Regions from separate parts of the Sporosarcina sp. OR05 genome, predicted to be linked through region 3. Evidence: riboswitches for the same ligand, from Rfam matches in the RefSeq annotation. Region 3 holds a riboswitch; each other region holds the start of a gene.

Region 1 (7,997 bases), on a different contig from region 3:
CGTTTGGCGGGATTATGCGTAGCATCTTAATTGCTGTGTATGAATTACGCGCAGATGAAGTATATATTATTGGCCATCATGACTGTGGCATGAGCTCCATCGATACAGAAAAGACGTTTGGCAATATGATTGAGCGTGGTGTAGACGAAAGCATCTTCTCTACCTTAAAGTACTCTGGTGTCGACTTGGAAGATTGGTTACGCGGTTTTAACGATGTAACAGAAAGCGTAAAAAGCAGCGTAAACCAAGTGCGCAATCACCCGTTAATGGACAAGAAAGTTCCAGTTCACGGTCTTGTTGTTCATCCTGCTACAGGTCAATTGGAGACAATTGTAAACGGGTACGAAGCAAACGAAGACAATTGACTACAAATTTCCCGGGAAATAGACAAAAACCGATTCCTCTAATTGAAGAATCGGTTTTTTATTAATGCAAAGTATTTCCGCCAAGCGGCCTTACCCTTTCAAAAATCTTCCGCTATCATCGCATACATATAATGATCTTCCCATACACCATTGATGTAGAGTAATTGCCGTAGAAGGCCTTCACGGACAAATTCGGCATTTTCCAGTACTTTAACCGACCCTATGTTTCGAGGAGAAACAAAAGCTTCCACACGATGTAAGGACACTGTTTCAAAAGCAAAACGGGTAATGATCCGGACCGCTTCCGTTGCAATTCCTCTTCCTGTCTCCCGTTCGTCAATCGAATACCCGATAAAACCGCTCGAAAAGGGAAGTCTCTTAATGCTGTATAGCGAGATATGACCAATTAGCCTACTCGTCTCCGCGTCGAATATACCGAAGTTATATTCCCGTCGATCCCTCATTTGATAAAGGGATTCCCTAATTTTATCCCTCTGAACTGAAACAGTATAATAACTCGCTTCGTGTCGCGGCTCAAATACTGTCCAATACGCTTTGTTCGCTATGAGGAGATCAGTAAAAGCCCTCGCATCTTCTTCTGTTAATATTCGCAAATAACAAGTGTGCCCTTCAAGCAAAATCAACGCTTCTTCACCTTTCTTTGGAAGCTATTTTCAAAAACTCCTCTACATCTTTTACACATAACGCGACTCCCTTCGCCCAGAAGTCTTCTTTCGTAATGTCTTCTCCTAAATGTTTCATCGCAAGATCCTCAACGGACATGACAGCTGTATCTCGAAGTAGATCGATATACTTCTTCTCAAATCCTTCCCCTTCAGTTAACGCTTTCGCATAAATGCTCAAAGAGAACAAATAACCGAACGTGTATGGGAAATTGTAAAACGGTGTTCCGGTAATATAAAAGTGCAGTTTGGAAGCCCAGAAATGAGGGTGGACCACGTCAAGCGCATCACCGTACGCTTCCTTTTGAGCTTCTTCAGTCAGCTCATTCAGCCGTGCAGCCGATACGACTCCTTCTTTTCGTTCCTCATAAAATCTTGTCTCAAATAAAAAGCGCGCATGTATATTCATAAAGAATGTAGCACTTCTTTTAATTTTATCCTCCAATAACGCAAGTTTTTCATCTTCTGTTTGCGCAGATTTAAGCGCGGCATCCGCCACAATCATTTCTGCAAAAGTCGAAGCCGTTTCAGCAACGCCCATTGCATATTGACGATTCAAATAATGGACTGGGCGCAATGCATAGGAGTGAAATGCATGACCGAGTTCATGTGCAAGTGTTGCGACGTTAGACATGGAACCACTGTATGTCATGAAGATCCTTGATTGCTGTGAAGCTGGCATACCGGTACAAAAGCCGCCTGGCCGTTTGTTTGGACGGTCTTCCGCCTCAATCCATCCTTCTTCAAACGCTTGTCTAGAAAATGCTTCGAGTTCAGGTCCAAACTTTCCGAAATGCGCTAATATGAAGGCAGCACCTTCCTGGTAGGACATTTTTGTCGTTTGAGAAGTGATCGGAGCATTTAAATCATACCAATTCATCTTTTCAGCGCCAATCATTTTCGCTTTTGTAGTTAAGTAATCGATGAATGGTTGTTTATTCGCTTGAATCGCTCCCCACATCGCGTCAAGCGTTTCTTGGCTCATTCGATTGCGCATGAGCGGTTCTTGTAGGACAGAATCCCATCCACGCTTGTTGTATACGGCTAAACGGAATCCTGCGAGGTGATTAAGAGCTGAAGCAAAGAAGTCTTCTTTTTCTTTCCATGCAGCTTCAAGTTTCTCGAATACTTCTTTCCGGACAGCAGCATCTGGATGAGACGCCAAGTTGTTAGCCTGTCCTACAGATAATTTCTTCGTCATACTATCAACAGTCATTTCAATTTCCATATCACCAACAAGTTGGTTATATAGCTGTCCCCATGCTTGGTAACCATCTACACTCAATGATGTAATAAGGCTCTCTTCAGCTTCAGAAAGTTGAAGTTGAACATTTTCCCGCCATTCATTTAAAACAAAAGTAAATTGGGAGAGCTCTTTCGTTTCCAACAACGCTCCCCATACATCTTCTTCCGTTTTTGCGATCGTTTGTTCAACCTTTAGTCGAACAGTCGAAAACCGAGCTTGGATTGTACTCACATCTGATTGAAGCAATAACGCTTGCTTGTCTTTTGTATTTGCTGCAACAAAACAGCCAATCACTGCAGATGCTTCTCTAAGATTAAGCGCTGTCGCTGTTATGCTTTCTAGTAAGTCATGTACTTCTTTTGCATCTTCTACTTTCGTTGGTACAGAAAATGCCTCAATACGGTTTTCAAGTGCGACAATTTGCGTTTTCACCTTTTCCAAATGTTCGTTTAGCTCAGGTGAATGGCTTCCCCCTTTAAAAAACACATCTAAATCCCATACTTCACTGTACAGTTTTGTCGTCATGTTCATCCCCCTCGTTGTTTGGAAAATTGCTATAAAAACCTGTATTAATTATAGCACGAATTTTCGGTATACGAAATATTTGATTTGTGACGGAAACTTCATACTTTCATTCGCATGTAGGGCTTTTCCTATGTATACTGTTCATGGGAGGATTTTATTATGTCTAGAATGATCTTGATGGCTCTTTCACTTCTGACGGTCATCGTTACGAATATAGCCGCTAGTTTTTTCACCCTCAATCATCAAACAACCGTTGAAATTGTTAACCGTTTGCCTGTGCTCTTTAATCCTGCAAATTATGTTTTTATTATATGGATTGTCATCTTCATTTTGTTGTTCATGTGGATAGTAAATTTCAATAAGATCACCGAGCAAATGAGCAACAAACATAAAAATCGAATCACTTTCCTGTTCGTAGTGAGCTGTGCGTTAAATACAATTTGGCTGTTCCTATGGCATTACAGCTTGTTCAACTGGGCAGTTATAACTGAACTCGCTCTTCTCGGTGTCGTACTTACCTATTATTTTACGTTTCCGAAGAAAGAAAATCGTTTGTATGGAAGAGTACCTTTTAGTATCCTTACGGGCTGGGTATTCATCTCCTCCATTTCTAACATCAGTTACACACTCATGTATCATGAATGGGAAGGTTTCGGTCTAAGCGATCCTTTATGGACAGTCTTTTACTTAACGATTTCCACTGCGTTCGCTTTACATTTTATGTACCATCACCGGGATTATGTGATGAATCTTGTTTTTGTTTGGACATTCATTGGCATTGCGATTCGAAACGGGATTGAAGAGTTGTTCATTACTTCTGCTGCACTCTTTTTGACTGCAGTCATCATTACATGCATGTTTCTTTTTTCAGGCAAAGGTGTACAAAAAAAATAGAGCAAAGTGCACACTACATGCACTTGCTCTATTTTAATTTCTTTGAATCAACCGTGGGGCGGATGTGAATAACAACACTGCTACAATTGCACATAACACTATGGAAGGAATCATATAAGAAGCATTGTATCCTAAAGAGTACAGCCAAGCCGGTTGGTCACCTGCATATTCCGCGAAGAACACCATTCCACCGATAAAATGTGCTAAAAAGCGCAATGATCCACCTAAAACGCTTCCTACAATAATGGCCGTTGCCATGGAACCTTTTTTACCTTCCGCTTTACTTTTCAGAAGCCATCTAAGTGTTACTGCCGCCAAACCGACAACCGTATACGCGATGAAATAATCCAACGCACCTTGTACAGGGTGAATAATGTAACCGCCGATGACTGCTTGGAGTAAACCGGAAATCAATCCCGTTAATAAACCTCCACTAAGGCCCCAACGGAATGCCATTAAGATAATTGGCAGCATCGATAAGGTGACGGAACCACCTTGAGGCATTTTAAATACTGTTAAGTTATCCAAAACAAATGACATTGCCCCTAATATTGCTACTTCCAATAAAAACTGCAAACGACTACGATCCAATTCGAATTCCTCCTCTTTTGTTTTCGGAGGGATACGGAAGAAAAGTCAACGTGTCAACAAAGACGTATGACCAGATTCTGTATTATACTTTACATAAAGCTCATCACTCACTAAACTTATGTAACAAAAAACGACATCCCGGATAGAACCGAGACATCGTATCGTATATGTCAGTTTCCATCCACATCCCTACGCAAGTATGAACTTACAGGTTCGAAGGGTCAGGACATCCGTCCAATCTCAGCCAAGTCGGCACCCCTTGTGGTCGTGTAATTCAATTGTCGTTACCATTGTATATGGTACAGTACATATAAGCAAGATGATTTTAAAAACTTCTTCTATTTATCAGGAGGTACACATGTCGAATAACAAAATCTTATCCGCCTTATGCTATTTCAGTATTTTCTTTTCCCCTCTTCTACTCCCCGCAATTGTCTTCTTCATTACGGACGATGCGGAAGTGAAAGGTCATGCAAAACGATCGCTCATTTCACATCTCGCACCTGTTGTATTGCTCATTGCAGGTTTTATATTGTTTACTTTTTCAATGGTTTCCTATGAGTCTCGATTAACGACGATGATGAATGGACAATTTGATTTCTGGGGGCTAGCCCCATTCTTATTCATGCTCATCTATGGCTTATTATTTTTAGTTGTTGTTATCTGGAATGTGTACCAAGGGGTTAAAGTGCTAAAATGACCGATAGTATTTTCAGCAAGCCCGCACCCCTCTTCACGAATGGAATTATGATATAGTAAAATGGAAAAGTACGTTTTGAGAAGGGACCTGTAAATAATGATTGTTAAAACAAATGAAGAAATTGAAGCGTTGAAAAAAATCGGACGAATGGTCGCTGAAATTCGCGAAGCGATGAAAGAAGCGGCCGTCCCTGGAATTTCAACAAAAGAACTTGACGAACTCGGTGGACGTCTATTTGCTGAGCGTGGTGCCGTTTCTGCCCCAATCGACCAATATGATTTCCCTGGCTATACATGTATTAGTGTCAACCATGAGGTAGCACACGGCATTCCAGGATCAACCGTTCTACAAGACGGAGATCTTGTCAATATTGATGTGTCTGGTTCATATGAAGGATTCTTTGCGGACACAGGCATTTCATTCGTCGTCGGTACACCTGACGAGAAAAAGCAAAAACTTTGTGACGTTGCCAAATTGGCATTTGATCGTGCAATGACAAAAGTGAAAGCCGGCTCAAAATTGAACCAGATCGGGAAAGCAGTCGAACGCGAAGCGAAAGAACACGGATTCGCCGTCATCCGGAATTTGACGGGCCACGGCATCGGTACTTCATTGCACGAAGAACCACAGCACATCCTCAACTATTATGACGCTTGGGATAAAACATTAATGGTCGATGGTATGGTATTGGCGGTAGAACCATTCGTATCCGAAAAAGCGGAAAACATAGTTGAATTAGGCGATGGATGGACATTTGTCACACCGGATAAATCCCTTGTCGCCCAAATTGAACATACGATTATCGTAACAAAAGACAAACCCATTATCTTGACACAACTGTAAAGAATTACAAAAGAGGCTGGGACAAATCTCTAAATAGACCGTTCCTCTGCGCTCCAAAAGGCACGCTTTCCGCGGGGCGCGCTTGAGCCAATCGAACAACAAAGAGTTCGATTTGCCGTATTTCTGCGTACTTTGCAGAAATTAAGGCATCCTTGCTCCCAACGCTTCGCTTATGCTCGCAAAAGCCGTTCTACGTAACGGCTTTCCCTACGGGGTCTCAACATTCGCGCTACAATCCCGCAGGAGTCGGCCTTTTTCCGCTCCGACTCACTCAAGAATTTGAAAAGAAACATTGGAAAAATATAAAAAAACTGCATGACGGCGAATTAGCCATCATGCAGTTTTTTTATGGTATGTCCCAGCCTTTTTTTCTTATTTCTTTTTTGGTTGGCTCTTCTTTGCATCTTTCTTATTCGAATCTTTTTGGCCACTGACTGTCTTTGAATTTCCTTCGGTCAATTTACCTTTAAACCACACTTTTTGTACAGGTTTGAATGGCTTTGCCAATTTCTTATAAGTCCGTTCTTCATGATAGGATAATAAGGTGAGTACTTCGCCATCTTCTCCCGCTCTTCCCGTTCTACCTGATCTGTGTACATATTGTTCTGTCGTATGCGGCACATCCACATGGATGACGTGTGTCAATCCTTGGATATCCAATCCTCTAGCCGCGAGATCAGTGGCGATTAGGATTCGGATTTCTCCTTTCCGGAAGTCCTCCAACGTTTGCTGGCGTTCAAATTTTGTCATGGACGAATACAAAACAGCAATTGGCGCGTTATTGTACTGCAATTTCATTTCCTTCATACGTAGTTGGTCGACATTGTTCATGAATGCGAGCGCTCGAATAGCTGGCAAATGCGACAAGCCGCGGAGAAGGTCTGTCTTATCTCTCGCTTCTGTCTTTACGAATGAATGCACCACTTTGCCTGAAGATGGCATATCTTCAAGTGATACTTTTAAACGGATCGGGTTGTCCATCATCTGTTGGGCAACTCGTTCGATTTCGTCCGTAATCGTTGCAGAAACAACGACAACTTGACGATCTTCATGTGCCCCGTCGATTAAATTTTTCACAATGACACGGTACTCTCGTGCTAGTAGTTGATCACCTTCATCTAGTACGATATAGCGAATATCGTGCAATTTTAGGCGTTTCGCTTTGACAAGTTCCACTAAGCGGCCAGGTGTACCGACAACGATTGTCGGTTTTTTCTTTAACTTTTCGATCTGACGTTGCATATTCGCTCCACCAATCAGCTGGGTAACTGTAATGTCAGTCCCTTCCACCCACTCGCGTATGACATTCACAATTTGCATGGATAACTCTTGAGATGGCGCCATGATTAGTGCTTGCGTTTGCTGTTTCTTCCCATCTACTCGTTGTAAAATCGGTAGAACATACGCTAACGTTTTTCCTGTTCCTGTAGGAGATTCCGCAACAACATCTTTGCCAGAAAGCATTTCAGGTATCATTTGTGCTTGAATTGGTGTTTCGCTATCAAATTGCCATTTATCTTTTAGTACATCGTCCATTTTATCCAAGAAGGACATATACATCCCTACTTTCCATTATTCCTTATTTAATAATGGACTGGTTTCTATTTCATTTCAACTATTTTCATCAATAAGGCTTACGTCTTGCACGAGTTGCTTGTTCAAAAGCGTATGCATAGCCGATTAATGCTGGTTCTGAAAAGGCTTTTCCACAAAATGTGATTCCAAACGGTTCACCGTCAATTGTAAAATCAGCCGGCACTGTAATTGCCGGATATCCCGCTGCTGCACTGAAACTGCACCCATGATCTTGCGGGAAAACGAGCGCGTCAATTCGTTGCTCCTTAAAAGCACGATTGAGCGCCACCTCGCCAGCTAAGTGCCTATTTCGTAATAATGCTTCAATATACTCCGGTTCCGTTAGTGTTCCACTTGTCCGTTCCACTTTTTCCAATAACACTTGTCCATACTTGAGCGTTTCTTCTGGGTGCTCTTTATTGAACTCGATAAGATCACCTAGATGACGGATTGGATTTGTCGGTGATGAAGTGTCCAAGTATTCATTAAGAGCAGCTTTGAATTCGTACAGCAAGACATTATACCCTAAATCATCTTCCATCGTACCGAGCTCTATATCGTCCACTATTTCTGCA
Region 2 (7,997 bases), on a different contig from region 3:
CAAGTGTAACAACTTTCGTTGCATACCAGACGATTGTTATTATCTTTATTTCCTTTGTCATGCTTCTGTTGCCAGCAATTATTTTGAAAAGGCTTCCATCCTCTGTGACTGGGACAAGCATAGGTGTTGCGAATACAGGAGGTCAGTTAGCCGGTTTTATTACCCCGCTTGCCATCGGGTTTATTGTGCAGACATTTAACGGTTCGTATAATGCGGCTTTTGGAATGCTGATCATTTTGGCCATAATCTGTACGATTTCACTTTTGACGTTGAATCTCCAGAAGGGCGAGCTACTTCAAGCTGACGCATAAACGCTAACGGCAATTAATGTAGATAAGGAGAGATAAATGATGAAATCAATGAAAACGATTTCAAACTTGATTGAACAAAAAAAGGATAAATTCATTGCGTTAAGCGATAAAATATGGGAAGTACCAGAGTTGTATTTCGAAGAACATCAATCATCCGCTTACTTAATTGAAGGATTAGAAGAAGAAGGGTTTCATGTCGAACGGGGAGTCGCTGGTCTTAACACCTCTTTTGTCGGAAGTTTTGGGACAGGGAAGCCGGTCGTCGCGGTTTTAGGTGAATTTGACGCATTGCCAGGTCTTAGTCAGAAAAAAGGACTTTCCTGTCATGATCCGGTCGTTGAAAACGGAAATGGTCATGGCTGCGGCCATAATCTTCTTGGGACAGGCGCATTTGCAGCTGCTGTCGCCGTTAAAGAATATATGGAACAGAACGGTTTGCAAGGGACGGTTCGTTATTATGGCTGCCCTGCGGAGGAAAATGGATCCGGTAAAGCCTTCATGTCGCGGGCGGGTCTGTTTGACGATGTAGATGTAGCATTCTCTTGGCACCCTTGGGATGTACCAGGACTCATGAATGTGAAAACGCTTGCCAATTATTCTGCACGCTTCAAGTTCAAAGGAAAGAGCGCTCATGCTGCAGCCACTCCTCATTTAGGTAGAAGTGCACTCGATGCAGTAGAGTTAATGAATGTCGGTGTCAATTACTTACGGGAGCATATGGTGCCAGACGCACGAATCCATTATGCGGTTACGGATACAGGCGGCACTTCGCCGAACGTGGTGCAGGCGAATGCCGAAGTCGTCTATTTGATACGGGCAGTTGAAAAGGATGAAGTGGAATCACTTTATGAAAGGGTTCATGACATTGCTCGTGGAGCTGCATTAATGACGGGGACGACATTTGTCGTCGAATTTGTGGGAACTGCTTCCAATCTGATTCCTAATACTGTCCTTGCTGATGTGATGTATGAAAACCTTGTGAATGTCGGGGTTCCATCCTATGATGAAGCGGACGTCGCATTTGCGAAAGAAATCCGACGCACATTGACTGAGGATGATCTCAATAATGCATATGCTGGACGAGACCGGGAAACCGTGAAAAGGCTGAAGGAAAGAGTGATTGCTGATTTCATACCACCCCATTCCACTACCGAAGCGATTCTTTCAGGCTCAACGGATGTAGGAGATGTCAGCTGGATCGTGCCAACGATGCAATGTCTCACAACTTGTTTTGCTCTTGGCACGCCGCTACATACATGGCAGGTCGTCTCGCAAGGAGCAACGCCGATTGCACATAAAGGAATGCTGCAGGCGGCGAAAGTTATCGCGTCCACGGCGCTGCAAGTCATGGAAAACCCGACGATCATTGAACAGGCGAAAGCCGAGTTGGTGGACCGCTTGGACGGCAAGTCTTATTATTCTTTAATTCCTGATTCAGTAAAATAATATAAAAAAAGTATCGTGAGGACACACTCCCGATACTTTTTTTATATTATTTCGTGCGAAGTTGCAAAAGAATTTCCTCCATTTTAAGCTTACTGGTAAAATTGGATTATCGGAGTTAAGAAAGTAGGTAATGTCATGTACAGAGTAGCGGTTGTTGGTCCAAATCAATCGGTCGACAGGATTCTTACGTTGGCAAGAGAGATTGAAAAAGAATTAGAGTTCGTTCCGTATATTTATTCAAAAACGAACGAAGTAAAAGACTTCATACTGAATCCAGACATACCGGTGGACTTTTGGCTGTTTTCAGGCTATATCCCTTATCAAATTGCAGTCAATTCGACGGGGACGAACGAAAATTTTGTGTTTATCGATTCAAGTGAATTGAGTATTTATAAGGGAATCTTGAAACTTTCCAATGAGATTGGTAAAATTCCGCAACGGATTAGCGTAGATATGGTTTCATCGTTTCATTTTGATGAAGAATTTACCCAGTTGGAAAAGGACCTGGGGAAGGCATTTATTAAGAAATTCGATGTCGAGATTGAGGCGGAGGAATTGTTAGATTTTCATTACGGGTTATGGAAGCGGAATGAAATAGAAGTGGCGTTAACATGCTATCCGACTGTCTATGAAAGTTTGCGGGAAGCAGGTGTACCGGCATATTGGCTATCACCTTCACGCAATGAGATCTACCAGACTATCCGGATGTTCTTTGAAAAGATTAAAACATCATACTACAAAGACACACAAATCAGTGTCACAATGATTGAAATCGTGAAGTATGGTGTAATAAAGGAAAAAATGAAGGAATCCTATCAACTGGAATACTTGGAGTTGCATTTAAAGAAAACACTTATACAGCTGTGTGAAACATTAGATGGTTTGCTTATTGAACAAGGAAATGGGCGGTATGTGATCTTTAGTACAAGAGGAGCAGTGGAGCGGAAAATCGGGACATTGAAGGAAAAAGTGGATCATCTATCACTTGAAGCGGACTCGACTGTTGCTGTCGGAATTGGCTTTGGTCAAACCGTCTTTACGGCCGAGGTAAATGCAAACCGTGCCGTTCGGGAGTCGAAGGAAAAAGGGAAGCAGGAAATTATCATTATTCAAGAAGATGGCACGATGATTGATGCAGCGGGGAAGGATGAACAGCTTGTCTATTCTTACCGTACGGACGATAATGAATTCGTGAAGAAACTACAAGAAGGAAAAATCAGCGTTAAGACATTTAAACGAATTGAATCGCTTATTCGGAAAATGGATTGGGCCCATTTCACAACGAAGGATCTGGCGATCCACTTGAACATGAGTGAGCGGAATGCCCAGCGGATCGTTTCCGATTTATGCAAAGTGGATTTAGCTGTATGCGTTGGGGAAGAATCACATTATTCGCGGGGAAGACCGGTGAAAGTGTACCAGTTGACATAATAAACGGCACAACATCCTAACATTTTGCGTAGAAATTGGTCATTTTTTTCACACTTAAAACAGGTGCCTGTGTAAGGCTGAATTCAGTTAATTCACTACAATTTCATATACATAAAATCTGGATGTTGTAGGTATCACGTTTCTTATGATTGCTTGTATAACCATTCAAATTGCTTGAATTAACGTGATTGTTTCTGGCACAGGCACCGTCAAAATTCAAAAAAAATCATTCCATCAAAATTGCCGAGGCTGCGTATTTTACAGTATGAGAGTCACGATGGTATTCCGATAGGGCGGGATAGGACACACACACGAAAAATCAATGCGGCGTCTTTGGACCCATTCATTCGGTTTTCGGATCGAAGAGCAGCAAGCTGCCGAACAGACCGACGCCGAATGTCACCATCCCGCCACAGATAAAGCCGAATCCGACCATCGTTGTTATGCTGGATATAGTGAAACCGCTTTCGAATACACCTAACGAAAAGATGATAAAGCCCAGAACAAGTTCGAGTGTTGCTAGTCGTTTCATAAAATATAGGAAATTAATTTGCATCATGATTCCTCCATACTCGTTCACCGTTTTGACATATTTTCAGTATACGCGTGAAATGATTGTCTTGTAAATGTATTTTGATAATTTTTTAAAAACCGGTGCCCACTAGCGTTGCACCACAGTAAAAAAATAGATGATTTATATAAAAAATAGAATAAAAGACTTGAAGAACGACAAAAAAACTCCTAATGTAGGTAAGGAAGCGACGACTAAATCAGTTCCCTTACACTACAAAAAGGAGTAAGCCATGAAAAGTGTAAACCCTAATTTAGTCTTTCGTCAACTCTTATCCAATTTACCAGATAGTATTTTAGCTTGTCCTTTAATGAATGGTACGAATAAAATTACTGACTTCTCAATCGTAAAACTCTTTATTATGGCGAATGTTGCACAATGGCATAGTCATCGGGACATTGAAGCAGGAATCCAGTCAGACGAGGCATTTAAGAAAGAGCTTGGAATTGATTTTATCAGCTATTCTACAATTAGCCGTCGTCTGAATGGATTTAAAACAGGTGCCTGTGCAAGGTTGAATTCAGTTAATTCACTACAATTGCATATACATAAAATCTGGATGTTGTATGTATCACGTTTCTTATGATTGCTTGTATAACCATTCAAATTACTTGAATTAACGTGATTGTTTCTGGCACAGGCACCGTCAAAAGTATTAGTATTAAAGTATAAGGCAGTGGTGGCGGGAAAAGTACTCTATAAATGAGAATCAGATGATGGTATACTATAAGTAGAGAATAAGATGTGAATCAAATTAATCCGATAGAGAGCGCGTATAGGAGAAGGGCAGCCACTGCTGCTCTTCTTTTTTCGGCCAACTTTGTTCTTAAAAACGGGTACCTGTGTCAGGTTAAATTTAGTTAATTCATGACAATTGTGTATACAAGAATGTCGTGGTTGTAGTGTTTATTAGTAAAGTTCCTACACCTGCAATCAGTACGCGAATAAAGGTAAATGGTATACTACATTTAAATAATGCGCATTCTATTTGATGAATAGATTCTCTTTTAAAGTCGTGAAAAGAAAAAGTAGGTGAACAAAGTGGGAAAATATCAATTGGATTATAAAGGTCAATCGGCTGTGACTAAATATCATGAAAAAAACAAGCCTGTTAAGTTTGATAAAAAGCAGCATCTTGAAAAGTTACGTACAGAGTATTTGAATAAAAAGCAAAAACAAACAGATCAATAATTGGAGCGAAAGAGGCTGGGACATAACATAAAAAAACTGCATTATGGCTAATTCGCCTTTTAATGCAGTTTTTAATATTTTTCCAGTGTTTCTTTTCAAATTCTTTAGTGAGTCGGAGCGGAAAAAGGCCGACTCCTGCGGGATTGTAGCGCGAATGTTGAGACCCCGCAGGGAAAGCCGTTACGCAGAACGGCTTTTGCGAGCAAAAGCGTAGCGTTGGGAGCAAGGATGCCTTAATTTCCGCAAAGTACGCAGAAATACGGCAAATCGAACTCTTCGTTGTTCGATTGGCTCAAGCGCGCCCCGCGGAAAGCGTGCCTTTGGAGCGCAGAGGAACGGTCTATTTAGAGTTTTGTCCCAGCGTCTTTATTTGAGCTCCTTTATTGAATGACCGTTTGGAAGGACAACATATTAGGTAATAAATGGTCCGGTTGTAATGGATCATACAGTATGATATGGTTTAAGATGAAAACCCATAAGAATAGTAGAAATGGCAGCAATCGTTTTACAAAACCTTAAAAACTTAATAGGATGCACTAGGGGTGTTATTTAACTGAGATGAGTAGAAACTCAAACCCTTTGAACCTGATCTAGTTGATGCTAGCGTAGGAAAGTGTGAACATTCATACATATGAAGAGGGATGACTCTGTCTTTTTCTTAGTGTGTCATATTTGTTTTACGCAACTTTCCTTTTGGAAGGTTGCGTATTTTTTTTAGCTGTCATTTGCCTATTCAACTATTACATGTTTAGGAGCTGTTGAAATGACAAAGGTCGTGTTGGTAACAGGAAGTAGTCAAGGATTAGGGGCAACGATCGCAAGGACATTGGCAAGCCAAGGATTTCGGGTCGTCATTAATTACAATAAAAGCAAAGAGGCAGCCGACAAGATGGCTTTTGAGATTGGAAAAGATCATGCGATTGCGATTCAAGCGGATGTCACCAATCGTGCAGAAGTAGAGCGCATGGTGGAAAAGGCAACGGCATACTTCGGGCAAATTGATGTGGTCGTCAATAATGCATTAATCGATTTCAAATTTGATCCAGTCAAGCAGAAGCCGTTTAGTGAACTATCTTGGGAAGATTATCAGGGACAGTTGGATGGGACGTTAAAAGCAGCATTTAACGTCATTCAAAGTGTCATTCCTCAATTTATTGAACGACAAAATGGAAGTATTATCAATATCGGAACAAATCTGTTTCAGAATCCTGTCGTTCCTTATCATGAATACACGACAGCGAAAGCCGGATTGATCGGTTTTACACGCAATATCGCTGCCGAGTTAGGGGCATACGGTATAAAAGCGAATGTCGTTTCAGGGGGCTTATTGAAAACAACGAATGCGAGTGCTGTTACAACGCCGGAAGTATTTGAATTAATTGCGAACGCTACGCCGTTGAAAAAAGTGACAACCCCTCAAGACGTTGCAAATATGGTAGCTTTTTTGTCTTCATACCATGCGAGCGGCATTACAGGGCAGAATTATACAGTCGATGGCGGCTTAACAATGAATTGACAAATGGGGGTGTGGAGAGTGACTGAACAAAAAGGGAAACAATTGAACTTAGGTGTTTTGCTGTATGGGTGCGGGCACCACCAAGCTGCTTGGCTCATGCCTGACTCAAGTGTTGAACGCATTGGTGAGATTTCCTATTATCAAGACTTGGCCAAGTTGGCGGAAAGGGGCTTGCTTGACGTCGTATTCTTTGCGGATAATCAATCTTTTGCAGGAAAGAGTTCCAGTGAATTGCCGGCATTTTGGTTTGATCCGCTCATCAATTTAACAGCCATCTCCCAAGTGACAGACCATGTCGGGTTAGTTCCGACGATTTCAAGCACTTTTTCCAATCCGTTTACAGCTTCCCGCCAGCTTTTGAGTTTAGACCATATTACTAAAGGTCGTGTAGGTTGGAATCTTGTTACGTCAATGACTGATGTTGAGGCGCAAAATCATAACATGGATCAACTGCCCTCGCATGATGAACGGTATGAAAAGGCAGATGAATTTGCTGTGTTAATGAATAAATTATTTCTTTCATGGGACAGTGAAGCATTTTTGCATCAACGTGAAGAGAAGAAGTTGATTAATCCTGCAAATATCTCGCCATTCCATCATGAAGGCACCTATTTTAAAGTGTGTGGACCGTCCACTACGCCGAAAAGCCCTCAAGGTAAACCGGTGGCGATGCAGGCAGGGGCGTCCAAACAAGGCATTGCATTAGCCGCAAAACATGCTGATGCCGTTTACTCAGTGTCATGGAATCTTAAGCAAGCCAAAAGATTTCGAGACAAACTAAATGAGCAAGTGAGACAAAGCGCGAACAACAGACATATTAAAGTGTTTCCGGGCTTAGTCACCTATGTGGGAGAGAGCCGTGAAGAGGCTTTTGCCAAGAAAGCCGCAATAGATGTGAAACTTCCTATTGAAACAGCTCTAAAACAGCTGAGTATGTTTATCCGGCAAGACTGCTCCGATTGGGCATTGGATGAAAAGGTTCCTCCATTGCCGCCTGTCGAAGAATTTACTGGGCCAGTCGGCCGGTACGAGACGATACTGGAAATTATTCATGATACCAACCCGACAGTAAGGGAGCTGTTGGGGTATCTGAATGCTGGTGGGGGACATTTCACGCTCATCGGCACACCGGAAGAGATTGTCGATCAGATGGAGCTTTGGTTTAAAGAAGGGGTGGCCGATGGATTTAATCTTATGCCGCCGACATTGCCCGGTAGTTTAGAAGACTTTGTTGAATTAATCGTGCCGGAGTTGCAAAAGAGAGGTATTTACAAAAACGATTATGAAGGTCATACGTTACGTGAATATTTAGGGCTTGAAAACAGGTGCTTGTGATAGCGTGAATTCAGTCAATTCACTACGATTGCGTAAATGTAAATTCAGAATATTGTAGGTGTACTGTATGTTATGCTTGCTTGTATACCCATTCAAAGTGCTTGTCTCTGTCACAAGCACCGTCAAAATTGGAGGAATGCAACACATTTTGGTCTCTTTTGTCAGTTCCCTTGAGGAAATCATTGCATCCCCTTGT
Region 3 (7,997 bases):
TTCATTTTCAATCCGAGTTCTTGCTCGTTCGTCCATTTCCTTCTTTACTGTGAGAGCATCTTCTTCTTTGACCTTTATCATTGCTCGTACTTCATCTTGCACCTCTTGCGTAATCCAGTTTTCAGAGCGCATTATTTGAAGTGCTTCATGCATACGAGAAGCTTCGTTTAGTGAGGCATAATAAAATCGCGAAGAAATATTCGAACGATCGATCATTTCATTGTGACCTTGCCCCCAATGTTTTAGTAGAGAATTAGATGCACTCATAACCTCTGTCAGAGATGGCAACCATTGTTTCGTAATCGATTGATCGAGCTCATCAATCGTTTTCGCTGAAATATACTCGCCTTTTCCAGCTTCAGCCACGGCCTTTAACTGGTTTTCTCCTTCTTGGTCTACGTCAAACCCAATGATATTCACTTGGCGATCTGGACTTGCTTCTGCAAAGGCTTTTGCTTCGGCTACCGAATCTCCGCCGCAAGTCTCTGCTCCATCACTAACGATATAGACCGTCAACTTCCCTGTAGCATCCTTCGTTTGTTCACGTGTATAATTAATTGCTTCAGCAATTGGTGTCCATCCTTTTGCTTCCACTCCATCGACAGCACTCTTAAATTTTTCCGCATTAAAACTGCCCATCGGATACACTTCATCGATTGTCGTACAAGAAAGCTCTTTATCCGACTTATTTTGTGTCCCGGCATGCCCGTAGATAATTAATGACACTTCATCACGCATACCGATTGTACTTGCAAATCGTGACGTCGCCTTCTTTGCAATGGTCATCTTCTGCTTTCCTTCAACATTCAACAACATGCTAGAACTAGCATCCAAGAGAATTACTGCTTGGCCTGGCTGTTGCTCCACCTCGTCACTTCCCTCAACCTCTCCAGGCTCTGGAAGATAAGGTTCAAACCATTCTACACTGAACGCTTCCAACTCGGTTGCTACTTGGTCATACGCATTACTTCCAACATAGTAGTTCAATGCTTTAAAGATCAACTCCGGGTCTTGAGATTGCGCAGCTAGCACTTCTAATTTTTCGGTTAACGCCTCTTTATAATCTCCTAACCCGAATCTCCCCCATACTTGTTTCGTTTCTTCTTCGTATGGGATTTCAGCAGTAAAAAGCCCTGGCTGTTGCGCGCGGAATGTTTCTTCAGAGTCTGGAATCTGTACGGCCTCAATTTCCTGTAAATCACTTGTTTTAGCAGGTAGTTCTTCATCTAGCACTTCTTCAGTTGTTTCATGCTGTTCCGTCTCTTCTGCTGACGTTTCCGGAAGCACTTCAGGTTCCTTCTTTTCCTTCTCTGAACAACCAATCAAAACGATCGATACTAGAGTGATGACTACTAAACGAATTGACCAATTTCACATTTATTTCCATCCTCTCATTGGAATCTATCGCCATTTTATCAAGTCGAAGGAATAAACACGATAGAAAACAGAAAAGAAGAATAATTAGTCCCGAATGTCACACTATACCAAAAGTCCTCGACAATACTTACTCTACACAAATTGAATCAATATGATATTGTAGCTATTAGAGTATATTGTGATGCGAAACCTTTACGTTGTGATGCGAAATCTTTACGTTGCGACACAATTGAAGCCTCCTCCATAGATACAGAGAAAAAAATCGCATGCACCAAGTTTGTTGAACTTGATGCATGCGGTTTGCTTTAGCTTATTTTAAATGCTTCAACGCTTCGGCTACTTTCACCGTACGTTTTGCCTGATGCTTTACTGCTGCTTCCACGTCTTCAATCATTTTGCCATCTTGACCGACTGTTACGCTCGTGCCATATGGGTTTCCACCCGCACCGAATGTGACTGGATCCGTATAACCCGGGGCCGCAACAATAGCACCCCAGTGATACATCGTCGTATACAAAGAGAGGATTGTTGCTTCTTGGCCACCATGTGGATTTTGTGCGGAAGACATGGCACTGACCGCTTTATTCGCAAGCTTACCTTTCGCCCATAGGCCACCTGTCGTATCTAAGAAATTCTTCATTTGGCCGGGCATATTGCCGAAACGCGTCGGTACACTGAAGATGATCGCATCTGCCCATTCTAGGTCTTCTGGCTTCACCTCAGGCACATCTTTCGTCGCTTCCACATGTGCTTTCCATGCCGGATTTGAGTCGATTGCTGCTTGAGGAGCTGTTTCTGCAGCTTTTAACACGCGTACTTCGGAACCCATTTCCTTCGCTGCTTCTGCTGCCCATTGTGCCAACTGATAATTCGTACCACCTGAACTGTAGTAAACAATCGCTGTGTTCGTCATGAGTAAAACCCCTTTTCTTATTGTAGAAATTCTTTATACCAACTTGCTGCTTCCTGCACTTCTGATTGCGTTAACGCATGGCCGTTCATTTCCCAGTGGACTTCTGTACGTGCACCTGCATTTGTTAGAAGCGACAACAAATCCAACGTTTCTTTCGCCGGACAAATCGGATCATTTTTCCCTGCGGCAATGAACACCGGAACTTTGCTGAGATCCGGTAATTCAATCCCTCGCCTAGGTACCATCGGATGATGCAAGATCGCTCCTTTTAGTGAATCAGCATAGTGGAATAGTAAGCTCCCTGCAATATTCGCACCATTTGAATAGCCTACAGCTACGACTTCTGATCGATCGAACCCGTATTTCTCAGCTGCTTCATCCAAAAACGCATGTAATTCATTCGTTCTGAACACTAAATCTTCTTCGTCAAAAACGCCTTCTGCCAGTCTTCTGAAAAAACGAGGCATACCATTCTCTAACACGTTACCTCGGACACTTAACACCGAAGCATCCGGGTCTATCAATGTTGCTAACGGTAACAGATCGTGTTCGTTTCCCCCTGTTCCGTGCAACAGCAAAAATGTCCGTTTAGATGTTCCTTGTTCAAAGACGTGCTTCATCATGCTCCCCCCTTTCGATTTACTTCTCGTACATGAAACGGTATGATCTACGCTTCCAATTGGTCGAGGAACTGCTCACAATGAGCTACCCACTGCAAAATTCAGCCTAGTAGCAGTCGTTTCTTGTTAGTACCGCTTACCAATATCTCGAATTAAGATATCTTGAATTCAAGATAAATGTACCAAAGATATTCTAAGTTGTCAAAAATGTTGATTGATTTCAGCAGAATGATTACTCAAAGTTTGAACAACGCCAATAGTGATAGGCAATTGCATCCGACATGAAGGCAAGTCCTCTACTTTCAACTTGTAACACTGGCTTCCACGCTTCCCCTCTCCCCTTCATCAAGTAAATTTCATGATGGGGTGCTGGGTCAAAATAGCCGCACATATCGAACGTTCCATGCCGTTTAAACACTGCAGACACTTCATAGTCAATGAGTGGCGCTGTTGTCAATGGATTGCCTACTGCATGTTCGAGAAGAAATCCGGATTCTCCTTTTTTGTGATCTTTGCGTTGCAGCGTAATCCCGTCTGAAGAAGCTCGTGCTTTTTCCCGGAAGTTTTTTAAATGGTCATATGCAATTGACGGACCTACCTCTTTTGTAAACGTCAGCGGTTCACCTTTTTCATCGTACGCGAGCTCAATATCGACACGCGTACGAAAACCATCGCCATTCGGATCAAAGTCACGGGCGTCTCCTTTGAAATAATGATTGGGTGACAACAAATTTGGATTCCGTACCCATTCCTCTGCAAGAAACGTTGTATAACGTAATTTCCATCGATCTATAGGATGCAACGTCTTTTCCCTTTCATTCACTGGCTGTAAAAGCTCTCGCGGCTTGCCGATCCACTTGACGGTCGAAAATGTTTCAATAGCAGCTTCCTTACGTGATGAATTGGGATGCAGCGAACCAAACACATTAGACAAAACCGATTTAACGGATGTCAAACGCTCCTCTGATTTTTCAAGCGGACGTCTTGCTCGAATCATATAGTCGTATGATTCGTCCATGTCAATATCCCGGTCGATGTACCAATTTGTGTTGACCATCTTTACAAATTTTCCATTCCGATAAATGCCGTATTCTTCTATGTCCTTCATACCTTCCCATGACAAGGCGATTTGCGTTTTCGCTACGATTGTCGTCATGACAAGAGATTGCAAGGGATTCTCGACGTTCTTTTCTTCAGCAAAAGCAGACGTTTGCAATGCAATGACATCGACGACTTGATTATCCTCAACACGTTCTACCATGTAATGATAGAATTTACCATGTTTGAAATCCCCGTCTTGAAATTCCGGCACGGTTCCTTCATAGACATGTTCACCATCTTTATACACGTTGTAAAAACCTCCGACATCATTCCATGTGAATGAAATCAAATCATGTTCATGCTTTACAGACTGTATTTCAAATAACATGTTTGCGCCTCCCTTTTCCTCTATTTTGGGGAACTTTCAACATCGCTAAACATAACGTACCAATCAATTGAACAGCTTATGCGAAAGTGAACGATCTTTCCATTAACGATTGTGCGTCCCAGTCACTATCCGCGTACATGGCGTATGCTTATATGCATCAACATGCTTGAATGTACCCATTACTATTTCCTTGCCCTTCTTGCGAATCTGTGAAACTATGTTATAGTAATTTTGAAAACAAATCGTAAAATTGCCACTAGGGGTGCCTTATGCACGTGTGTAAATTTGCAAAACACTCGTACCGATTTCATGTTCACTATGCGTATATCATGGTGAAACATTAGATACCGGACAGAGCTGATAGCAAATGAAACATGCAATGCGCTAGGCTGAGACGTGTATGAATACGCGGACCCTTTGAACCTGATCTGGTTGATACCAGCGGAGGGAAGTGGGTGCGCAACTTCTATCCATTGAATTTGCAAGCCGCTTCTTGACGCCCTGTCAGGAGCGGCTTTTTTGCATATATGGAGGTATGTTGACGATGTATTTACAAAAACTACGAGACGAAAAACCGTTGATTCATTGCATTACGAATATTGTTGTTGCGAATTTCCAAGCGAATGGCTTGCTTGCACTAGGAGCTTCCCCTGTCATGGCGGATGCGGTTGAAGAAGCAGCGGATATGGCGGCTGTTTCATCAGCTGTCGTATTGAATATCGGTACGCTTAAAGCGGTCAGTGTTGAGGCGATGTGCCTTGCTGGGGAGCGTGCGGCGGCTAATGGCATTCCGGTCATCCTCGATCCAGTCGGTGCTGGAGCGACCTCATTCCGAAAAGCCGCTGTCCTATCGATTTTAGAGAAAGTGCCTGTATCCCTTATTCGTTGCAACGCTGGGGAACTTGCAGCAATTGCAGGAATTGATTGGCAAGCAAAAGGGGTTGATGCAGGAGATGGAGAGGCAGATTTGGAACAGCTCGCGCTTGAAGTGGCGACGCGATACAGCTGTCTTGTTGCAGTGACCGGTGTTGAGGATCTTGTTACAGACGGCAAAAAGGTCGTGCGAATTGCTGGGGGCCATTCACTTATGACACGTGTCACAGGCGTAGGTTGCCTGTTAAGTGCGGTCGTTGCTGCATTTGTTGCAGTGGCAGACGATCACAAGTTGGAAGCAGCGGAAAACGCTTTGGCTATTTATAAAAGAGCAGGTGAACAGGCAGCGGCACTATCTACTGGACCAGGAGACTTTGCTGTGAATTTATTGAACGCACTTTATGCAATAACAGAGGAGGATTTGCTATGACTTCAGTAGCTTTGACGATTGCAGGTTCAGATAGTGGCGGGGGGGCTGGTATACAGGCGGATTTGAAGACGTTCCAAGAGCTTGGTGTATTCGGAACGTCCGCGTTAACGGCTGTTACTGCACAAAATACGTTAGGCGTACACGGTGTCTACCCGATTGAGGCGGCAGGTGTAACTGCTCAAATACAAGCTGTGCTGGACGATTTTTCAGTAGGAGCCGTGAAGACAGGGATGCTATTTTCAGCCGACATTATTGAGGCGGTAGCAGTTTCATTAAGGAACAATGGCTGCCCACCCCTCGTGATTGATCCAGTGATGATCGCAAAAGGTGGCGCATCTTTACTTAAAGATGAAGCCGTTACTGCTTTGAAAGCACATTTACTTCCTCTTGCTACTCTCGTCACGCCAAATATTCCGGAAGCGGAAGTGCTTGCGGATATGACGATTCAGTCGACAGCTGATTACGAAGAAGCAGCGAACCGGATTCTTAGTTCAGGGGCAAAAGCGGTCATTTTAAAAGGAGGACATAGCAATGATGCGCAGTTTGCGGAAGACTTTTTCTTCGGGGCAGACGGCTATTCATTCACGATAAAATCAGAACGGATTGCTACAAAAGATACGCATGGTACGGGTTGCACGTTTTCTGCCGCAATTACTGCATTCATTTCGCAAGGAAAAAGTTTGCAGGAAGCAGTGCGTGAAGCGAAGGTATTTATTCAAGCGGCCATATCGGATGGCTTACAATTAGGCGGAGGTCACGGGCCAACGAATCACTGGGCATATAATCGATTGAAGCAGGATGCAAAGGAGGTTGTCATAATTGAATAAAGAGCAACTGGCACTATATTTCATAATGGGTTCGACGAATACAGGAACGCAGGACCCTCTACATGTGCTCGAGTGCGCTTTGCGTGGCGGCATTACTTGCTTTCAGTTACGAGAAAAAGGGCCGGGTGCGAAAAGAGGCGAAGCATTGCTGGAATTTGCTCGACAATGCCAAGAGTTGTGCAAGGAATATGGTGTTCCGTTCATCGTGAACGATGATGTGGACCTTGCTTTAGCACTTGATGCAGACGGGGTACATGTTGGGCAAGAAGATGAACAGGCAGCGATTGTTCGAAAACGGCTTGGCACTGGGAAAATACTCGGCGTGTCTGCACATACGTCGGATGAAGTGCTAGCCGCAATTGAAGCGGGTGCTGATTACATCGGAATGGGACCTGTCTACACGACTACTTCAAAACCGGACGCAAAACCGGTAGCTGGCACACAGTTCATTCAGACGACAAGGTCTGTTTATCCTGATTTACCGATTGTCGGCATCGGCGGCATTACTGTCGATAATTTTGCACCTGTGTTTGCTGCGGGCGCAAACGGGGTTTCGGTCATTTCAGCAATTGCTGGAGCAACGGATGTCTATGCGGCGACTAAAGCGTTTGCTGAATCTATAGAGAAAGAAGGGGTTCCTTTATGAACACGCGAAAAATGGTTATCATGACGATGTTTGTTGCAATAGCAGTTGCCGGCTCGACATTCGTTTCATTCCCCGCAGGCATAGCACGCGCGTATCCAGTCCAGCATGCTGTAAACGTAGTTGCAGCCATCTTGTTAGGACCGATTCCCGCAGTTGTTATTGCATTTTTGACGGGACTTATTCGAGTATTGACTGGCACAGGGTCATTACTCGCATTCCCCGGTGGCATGATCGGTGCGTTATTGGCAGGTCTATTTTATAAACAGTTTGGTAAAGCGTGGCTCGCTGGGATTGGTGAAGTGATTGGTACAGGCGTGATTGCGTCACTTTTGGCAGTACCTTATGCGAAGATTTTAATGGGTACAACGGTCACTGCCTTCTTTTTCGTTCCCCCATTTTTGGTTTCAACGGTGAGTGGCGCGGCGCTTGGGCTAATTCTTGTTGTCCGGCTGCAGCAAACTTCAGCGTGGCATAAAATCGAAAGTGTCGGTGGGCGATTGTAAGAATACGTTTGGTCAGAGGAAGTTAGTTCAAGTGTGAGCGTGGTTCGAAAGTCTCGATATGGTGATAACTTTGGTTATCCGATCGATAACTTTGTGAACTCGATTGATAAGCAAGTCTATTCAATCCATAACTTTTTGAGTCGTAAAAACCGCTCCAGCGATTAGGCTAGGAGCGGTATATGATTTTAGGGAAGCTATTATCGCCAACAATGGTAGCTAGAGGGATGGTATCCAGTTGTACGGTCGGCAAGTATGTAACTTCGACGACTCTCTTTTTGATGCGTTCATTTCATTCAAAAACATGGTCGGATGAATGAGACTCTTCTAGAAGTTCCTCCCGCCAAATTCGCTCTACGTTTGCACCCGCTTCAGTTACATG

What was found. Region 3 has a riboswitch for thiamine pyrophosphate ahead of thiM (hydroxyethylthiazole kinase). Riboswitches for the same ligand answer to the same signal wherever they lie in the genome.
Region 1: it holds a riboswitch for thiamine pyrophosphate, as region 3 does, so the genes downstream of both, thiT (energy-coupled thiamine transporter ThiT) here and thiM (hydroxyethylthiazole kinase) in region 3, are expected to answer to the same signal.
Region 2: it holds a riboswitch for thiamine pyrophosphate, as region 3 does, so the genes downstream of both, NRI27_RS07530 (3-oxoacyl-ACP reductase) here and thiM (hydroxyethylthiazole kinase) in region 3, are expected to answer to the same signal.

The regions. Positions count from the first base shown of each region.
Region 1 is NZ_JANKJL010000014.1:47,874-55,870, reverse strand. Features, by position in the region: gene NRI27_RS15725 (beta-class carbonic anhydrase) at 1-365, shown strand, start outside; gene NRI27_RS15720 (GNAT family N-acetyltransferase) at 464-1,009, opposite strand; gene NRI27_RS15715 (M3 family oligoendopeptidase) at 1,017-2,819, opposite strand; gene NRI27_RS15710 (tryptophan-rich sensory protein) at 2,979-3,713, shown strand; gene thiT (energy-coupled thiamine transporter ThiT) at 3,747-4,304, opposite strand; TPP riboswitch at 4,474-4,574, opposite strand; gene NRI27_RS15700 (magnetosome magnetite crystal formation protein family) at 4,663-5,004, shown strand; gene map (type I methionyl aminopeptidase) at 5,101-5,847, shown strand; gene NRI27_RS15690 (DEAD/DEAH box helicase) at 6,220-7,401, opposite strand; gene NRI27_RS15685 (amidase family protein) at 7,472-7,997, opposite strand, start outside.
Region 2 is NZ_JANKJL010000003.1:95,013-103,009, forward strand. Features, by position in the region: gene NRI27_RS07500 (MFS transporter) at 1-311, shown strand, start outside; gene NRI27_RS07505 (M20 family metallopeptidase) at 351-1,757, shown strand; gene NRI27_RS07510 (hypothetical protein) at 1,893-3,188, shown strand; gene NRI27_RS07515 (hypothetical protein) at 3,532-3,744, opposite strand; gene NRI27_RS07520 (hypothetical protein) at 3,992-4,345, shown strand; gene NRI27_RS07525 (hypothetical protein) at 4,801-4,950, shown strand; TPP riboswitch at 5,479-5,579, shown strand; gene NRI27_RS07530 (3-oxoacyl-ACP reductase) at 5,714-6,466, shown strand; gene NRI27_RS07535 (LLM class flavin-dependent oxidoreductase) at 6,485-7,801, shown strand.
Region 3 is NZ_JANKJL010000004.1:56,730-64,726, reverse strand. Features, by position in the region: gene NRI27_RS08765 (vWA domain-containing protein) at 1-1,287, opposite strand, end outside; gene wrbA (NAD(P)H:quinone oxidoreductase) at 1,688-2,290, opposite strand; gene NRI27_RS08755 (alpha/beta hydrolase) at 2,308-2,910, opposite strand; gene NRI27_RS08750 (DUF3238 domain-containing protein) at 3,143-4,339, opposite strand; TPP riboswitch at 4,588-4,806, shown strand; gene thiM (hydroxyethylthiazole kinase) at 4,884-5,642, shown strand; gene thiD (bifunctional hydroxymethylpyrimidine kinase/phosphomethylpyrimidine kinase) at 5,639-6,469, shown strand; gene thiE (thiamine phosphate synthase) at 6,495-7,115, shown strand; gene thiW (energy coupling factor transporter S component ThiW) at 7,112-7,618, shown strand; gene NRI27_RS08725 (histidine phosphatase family protein) at 7,908-7,997, opposite strand, start outside.